Regions from separate parts of the Pseudomonas sp. F-14 TE3623 genome, predicted to be linked through region 2. Evidence: riboswitches for the same ligand, from Rfam matches in the RefSeq annotation. Region 2 holds a riboswitch; the other holds the start of a gene.
What was found. Region 2 has a riboswitch for cobalamin ahead of AB7M29_RS21735 (CbtB domain-containing protein). Riboswitches for the same ligand answer to the same signal wherever they lie in the genome.

Region 1 (3,397 bases), 2.1 Mb from region 2:
TTTCCAGGAATACCGTGCGGGTTTCGGCGACGCCATCGTGGTCCTTGTCCCGCAGCAGGGTGATGCGGTTCGGGCTGGGGACGCCGGCACCGGCACGGCCCATGACTTTGCCCATGACCCAACCGCGAATGCCTGTGCCGTCATCGGGTTTGGGCGGCGCGTTGGTTTCGGCTACCAGAACATCGCCATTGGGCAATACGTAGAGCCAGCGCGGGTGCTCGAGGCCTTCGGCAAACGCCGCCACTTGAGTCCCTGCCGCGGCGACGGGTTTCTTACCCTCAGGCCAGCCAATCGCCGGGGCGATGTTCACCGTCGGGATCAGGGTTTTATTCGGTTCTGGCAGTTTGGGCGAGGGGCCTGTGCCATCCGAGACTTGCAGGCTGGAGGTTTCACCACAGGCGGCGAGCCCTCCGGCGAGCGCGATGATGAAAACGAGCTGGGGTTTGCGCATTACTGATCTTCCCTATGAATGCATGGACGTAATCATAGAGAAGCGTAGACGCTCGATGGTTCAACCGGTCAGCCGCGGGCTTCCTTGAGCAAAATAGCGATGCCTGGATGGTAGTTGCCGGCTTCATTACGCAACTTGCGGTAGGCGTAAGGGAAATACCAGGCCACGGCGCAGGTATGTTCCTTTTGCAGGTCGTCGACCATGTCCTGGAGTTCTTCCGGGGTGGCGCTGTGCTGGGCTTTTTGTGGTGCGACAAACAGACAGCCGAGTTTCAGATCGCTGGCGTAGCTGATTCGCTTCGCGTCACTGGTGATGTCTGCCAGTGCCTGGGTCAGGTTCAGGTTATTGACTCGCGGCCAGCGCTGGGTGGCCTGGAGATACGCGCGTTCTTCGCTGCTGGCGATAAACAGATCGGCGCGGGCGTTGCGTTCGCCTTCTTCGGTCTGTTTGCGCGTGGATGTTTGTTGTAGCGTGACCATTTCTGCCATCCAGGCCGCGGCGGAGAGCAGGCCGAGGTTGGCGTTTTCGTCGTACCAGTAAGGTGTATCGTTATCGCCGCGTATGGCGTTGAAGCGGTCGATACAGTCAAACCAGCGTTCCAGCACCGGCCGCAGGAATTCCAGCTTCGGATTGCTGATGATCATGCCTTGCATGTGGCTCACCCTTGTTATTGTGTTGTCAGGTTGTGGCTCTTTGATATCACTGCTGGCAGTTTGGCACAAGATTGGCGTCAGTTAATTGATCGATGGCAGTTATTCGCTCAGCGGCGCCCCGGCTTTAATTGACGCTCCACCCCCAACCCTCTAACCTTCGCGGCTTGTTTCAGGTGCTCTGTGACCTTGGTCGACAGAGTGAAACAGGGAAGCCGGTGAGTGAATTTCTTCCAGCGAAGAATGATCACGATCCCGGCGCTGCCCCCGCAACGGTAAATGAGTGAAGACTGCGCCTTGAGCCACTGTGTCAACGACATGGGAAGGCGCGCAGTCAGGCGCAAAGCCGCTCATGAGCCCGGAGACCGGCCTGATTCATCCAACGGCATCACGGTGGGCGATGCCAGGCTTCTTGCCGTCTATTCTTGTGCCTGCCCGCCGTTATCCAGCCTCAACGGAGAGCTCCCCATGACTGATACCCCCGATCGTGACGAACGCCATCTGGCGCGCATGCTGCGCAAAAAAGCGGTGATCGACGAACGCATCGCCAACTCGCCGAATGAATGCGGTTTGCTGCTGGTACTTTCCGGCAACGGCAAAGGCAAGAGCAGCTCGGCGTTCGGCATGCTTTCGCGGGCCATGGGCCACGGCATGCAGTGCGGCGTGGTGCAGTTCATCAAGGGGCGCACCAGCACCGGCGAGGAGCTGTTCTTCCGGCGCTTCCCGGAGCAGGTGCGTTTTCATGTGATGGGCGAGGGCTTCACCTGGGAAACCCAGGATCGCCAGCGTGACATTGCCGCCGCCGAAGCCGCTTGGGCGGTGTCCCGCGAATTGCTGCGTGATCCGGCCATTGGCCTCGTGGTGCTCGATGAGTTGAACATCGCCCTCAAGCACGGCTACCTCGATCTCGATCAGGTGCTCAGCGACTTGCAGGCCCGTCCGCCGATGCAACACGTGGTGGTCACCGGTCGCGGCGCCAAACCGGAGATGATCGAGCTGGCCGACACCGTCACTGAAATGGGCATGATCAAGCACGCCTTCCAGGCCGGAATCAAAGCGCAAAAAGGCGTCGAGTTGTGAGCTGCACTTTATGAATAGCCATCGTCAATGCCCGGCGGTACTGATCGCCGCGCCGGCCTCCGGTCAGGGCAAGACCACCGTCACCGCCGCGCTCGCTCGTTTGCATCGTAATCAGGGGCGCAAGGTTCGCGTGTTCAAATGCGGCCCGGATTTTCTCGACCCAATGATTCTCGAGCGCGCCAGCGGTGCACCGGTCTATCAACTCGACATGTGGATGGTCGGCGAGCAGGAAAGTCGGCGTCTATTGTGGGAGGCCGCTGGCGAAGCCGATCTGATCCTCATTGAAGGCGTCATGGGGCTGTTCGACGGTACGCCGTCCAGCGCCGATCTGGCGCGGCACTTCGGTGTGCCGGTGCTCGGCGTGATCGACGGCACCGCCATGGCGCAGACGTTTGGCGCGCTGGCCCTGGGCCTTGCGCGTTATCAGCCGGACTTGCCGTTTGCCGGTGTGCTGGCCAACCGGGTCGGCACCGTGCGCCATGCGCAGTTGCTCGAAGGTAGCCTGACTGAAGGCTTGCGCTGGTACGGCGCCTTGTCCCGGGAGACCGGGATCGAATTGCCGAGTCGGCATCTCGGTCTGGTTCAGGCCAGCGAGCTGAATGATCTCGACCTGCGTCTCGATGCGGCGGCCGACTCCTTGGCCAGCAGTTGCGATGTGGCTCTACCGCCAGCCGTGGAGTTCGCCGCGCCTGAAATGATCGCCGCCGAACCGTTGCTGGCCGGTGTGCGGATTGCCGTGGCCCGGGACGAAGCTTTCGCGTTTACCTACGGCGCGAGCCTTGATCTGTTGCGGGCCATGGGCGCCGAATTGTCTTTCTTCTCACCCATCCGCGACACCGAATTGCCGGAGACAGACAGCCTGTATTTGCCAGGCGGTTACCCGGAATTGCACCATGTGGCGTTGTCGCAAAACACGCCGATGCTGACCGCGATCCGCGCTCATCACGCGGCGGGTAAACCGTTGCTCGCCGAGTGTGGCGGCATGCTGTATTTGCTCGACTCATTGACCGATGTCGAGGGCACTCGCGCTGAACTGGTCGGTTTGCTGGCCGGTGATGCTGTAATGCAGAAGCGTCTTGCCGCGTTGGCCTTGCAGGCGGTCGAATTGCCGGAAGGTTTGCTGCGTGGGCACACCTATCACCACTCGCTGACCAGCACCGAACTTGAGCCGATTGCTCGTGGGCTGAGCCCGAATGGCGGGCGAGGGGCGGAGGCG
Region 2 (3,397 bases):
AGCGCCCCACTGACGGTCGAAGTGTTTGTCGAAACGCGTGCCCACGCCCTGGATCAGCAGGCGCATCGGCTTGTTCGGCACTGCTGCAAAACCTTTCACGCGAAGGATGCCGTGCTGGACCACCAATTGAGTCAGCGCATCCATCAGCAGGCTTTCGTCGGCTTGTGGCAGCTCGATCGAGATGGAATCGAACGCGTCATGGTCATGGTCGTCTTCACCTTCGTGGTGATGATCGTGATGGCTGTGACGGCTGTCGATGTGTTCTTCGGAACCGGCGCCCAGGCCGATCAGCACGTCCAGTGGCAGACGACCGCTGCTGGCTTCGATGACTTTCACCGCTGGCGGCAGTTCTTCGGCGACTTCCAGGCGCACGCGGGCCAGGTCTTCAGCGCTGATCAGGTCGGCCTTGTTGAGGATCACCAGGTCGGCGCTGGCCAGTTGGTCGGCGAACAGCTCGTGCAGCGGCGATTCGTGGTCCAGGTTCGGATCGAGTTTGCGCTGGGCATCGACCTGATCCGGGAACGCAGCGAAGGTGCCAGCAGCCACGGCCGGGCTGTCGACCACGGTGATCACCGCGTCAACCGTACAGGCGCTGCGGATTTCTGGCCACTGGAAGGCTTGAACCAAAGGTTTTGGCAGGGCCAGACCCGAAGTTTCGATGAGGATGTGGTCGAGGTCGCCGCGACGAGCGACCAGTTCGCGCATCACCGGGAAGAACTCTTCCTGAACCGTGCAGCACAGGCAGCCGTTCGCCAGTTCGTAGACGCGACCGTTGGCTTCTTCTTCGGTGCAACCGATCGAGCACTGCTTGAGGATTTCGCCGTCGATGCCCAGCTCGCCGAACTCGTTGACGATCACCGCGATACGGCGGCCCTGGGCGTTGTCGAGCATGTGGCGCAGCAAGGTGGTTTTGCCCGAGCCGAGGAAGCCGGTAACGATGGTGACGGGGAGTTTGGCCAGTGTTTTCATCGGATGCCCTTTGGCAAGGTGGCGGGCATACGGGACGACAATCGCAGCGGCAGGTGCACGCGCGCAAGAGTTCCGCCACCGGATCACCCCGCCCGGTTGTAGTGAGAATCTGTGTCGAGGCAGGTCTCCTGGCTGACGGTGTGCCAATCGTTCGACTGGCGTTTGCTGCGCCTTCCCGCGAACCTGATGGATCAGGGCTTGCAGTGGCGTGGCAGCGAACATCACCGTTCACAGTTGCGGGGGCAGCCGCGGCTTCGACCGCGTTCCCTTCTTAGCTTCGGCAGACGCCGAAGAACCTCGAAAGCGCAAGGCTACGCATCGTGTGGGGGCGGGTCAATGTCCACCTGAGTTCTGTGGCGCCTGAGCCGACGCCTTCGCGAGCAAGCCCGCTCCCACATTTGAAATGCGTTCCCCTGTGGGAGCGGGCTTGCTCGCGAAAGGAGCGACTCGGTATCCAAGTGAGAACCCTTGCCAATTGACGCCCAACCCCCGCCCATGCTCTCCTACACACCTTGTTACGGGTGCCCTTCACAGGGTGAAACGGGAAACCGGTGAATCATGTGCTTTACTCTAAAGCCATGTCAGTCCGGTGCTGCCCCCGCAACGGTAAGCGAGTGAAGCGTCAGATCCACTGTGCCCGTCATACGGCATGGGAAGGTGATGCTTGCAGGTTTCGGCGCAAGCCCTGCCCCTCGCGAGCCCGGAGACCGGCCCGCAACACAAAGTGACTTTTACGTTCACTGAATAACAAACCCGCGGTGGGCGGGCGCTGTTCGAAATCTCTGTGTGCCCCGGCGTGCGGAGGTTTTCATGCGCTCTATTCACCCGCTGACAGACCAGAGGGAAGCGCCATGTCGATCATCAGCAGCACCGGCAGCAACACCGATAAAAAGATCACGATCAGCACCACTACTACCCTGAGCCAACGCCTGACCGCCGCTTTTTGTGCGTCGATCCTTGGCGCGTGCCTTGTGTATTTCGCCGGTTTCTCGCACATCGAAGCAGTGCACAACGCCGCGCACGACACCCGTCACAGCTCCGCCTTTCCGTGCCATTGAGACCTGCTGACATGATCAAGCGTATTGCGCAAACCGCAGGTTTCGCCGGGCTGCTGGCCGCCCTGCTGTTGACCCTGCTGCAAAGCTTCTGGGTGGCCCCGCTGATTTTGCAGGCCGAAACCTACGAAAAATCCGAGCCGGCCGCTGTTGAAATTCACGAGCACGCCGCGGGTGCTGTCACCGCTCACACCCACGATGCCGAAGCCTGGGAGCCGGAAGACGGCTGGCAGCGCGTGCTGTCGACCACCGGCGGCAATCTGGTGGTAGCGGTCGGTTTCGCTTTGATGCTCGCGGGCCTCTACACCTTGCGCGCCCCACGCCGTACCTCTCAGGGCCTGCTCTGGGGGCTGGCCGGTTATGCGACGTTCGTGCTGGCGCCAACCCTCGGCCTGCCACCTGAGCTGCCGGGCACTGCTGCTGCGGATCTGGCGCAACGGCAGATCTGGTGGATTGGCACGGCAGCGTCCACTGCTGTCGGCATCGCGCTGATCGTGTTCAGCCGCCACTGGCTGATGAAGATCCTCGGCGTGGCGATCCTGGCTGTGCCTCATGTGATCGGTGCGCCGCAACCGGAAGTGCACTCCATGCTGGCTCCGGAAGCCCTGGAAGCGCAGTTCAAAATCGCTTCGCAGCTGACCAACATGGCGTTCTGGCTGGCCCTGGGCCTGATCAGCGCCTGGTTGTTCCGCCGCAAAAGCGATGGCCAATACTCCGCATGACTGACGTCAGCGCAGCGCCGACCCTGGTGGTCGGCCTGGGCTGCCAGCGCGGCTGCCCCGTCAGCACGCTGCGGGCGCTACTTGATCAGGCGTTACAGGCCCATCAAATCGAGCTTCGTGAGATCAAGGCCCTGGCCAGCATCGACCTCAAGCGCGAAGAGCCCGCCCTGATCGAACTGGCCGAACAGCTGGCATTGCCGTTGATGTATTTCAGCAGCGAACAATTGGCCGGTTATGAACCACAACTCAGCCACCACTCGGACATCGCGTTCGAACGCACCGGCTGTTACGGCGTAGCGGAAAGTGCCGCGCTGGCATTGGCCGAACAGTTGGCTCAGGCACCGGCAAAGTTACTGATTCCACGACAAAAATACGCCCAGGCCACCCTTGCATTGGCCAGCGCCGCGTAAAATCCCCGATAATCCCCGTCTTCGATCATGAGCAATCTTCATCTGAAGCGTGCCCATACCCTTTTTCTGACAGGAAACGACGATGACCGTCTACTTTATTGGCGCAGGCCCCGGCGACCCGGAACTGATCACCGTCAAAGGCCAACGGCTGATTCGTAGCTGCCCGGTCATCATCTATGCAGGCTCCCTGGTGCCCGCCGCGGTGCTGGAGGGTCACCGGGCCGAACAGGTGGTCAACAGC

Region 1: it holds a riboswitch for cobalamin, as region 2 does, so the genes downstream of both, cobO (cob(I)yrinic acid a,c-diamide adenosyltransferase) here and AB7M29_RS21735 (CbtB domain-containing protein) in region 2, are expected to answer to the same signal.

Annotation. Positions count from the first base shown of each region.
Region 1 covers NZ_JBRJHM010000001.1:2,621,679-2,625,075, forward strand. Annotated here, with positions in the region: gene AB7M29_RS11955 (PQQ-dependent sugar dehydrogenase) at 1-451, opposite strand, end outside; gene AB7M29_RS11960 (hypothetical protein) at 520-1,104, opposite strand; cobalamin riboswitch at 1,259-1,489, shown strand; gene cobO (cob(I)yrinic acid a,c-diamide adenosyltransferase) at 1,570-2,181, shown strand; gene AB7M29_RS11970 (cobyrinate a,c-diamide synthase) at 2,192-3,397, shown strand, end outside.
Region 2 covers NZ_JBRJHM010000001.1:4,701,440-4,704,836, forward strand. Annotated here, with positions in the region: gene cobW (cobalamin biosynthesis protein CobW) at 1-969, opposite strand, end outside; cobalamin riboswitch at 1,071-1,284, opposite strand; cobalamin riboswitch at 1,472-1,699, shown strand; gene AB7M29_RS21735 (CbtB domain-containing protein) at 1,821-2,027, shown strand; gene AB7M29_RS21740 (CbtA family protein) at 2,039-2,746, shown strand; gene AB7M29_RS21745 (cobalamin biosynthesis protein) at 2,743-3,156, shown strand; gene cobM (precorrin-4 C(11)-methyltransferase) at 3,239-3,397, shown strand, end outside.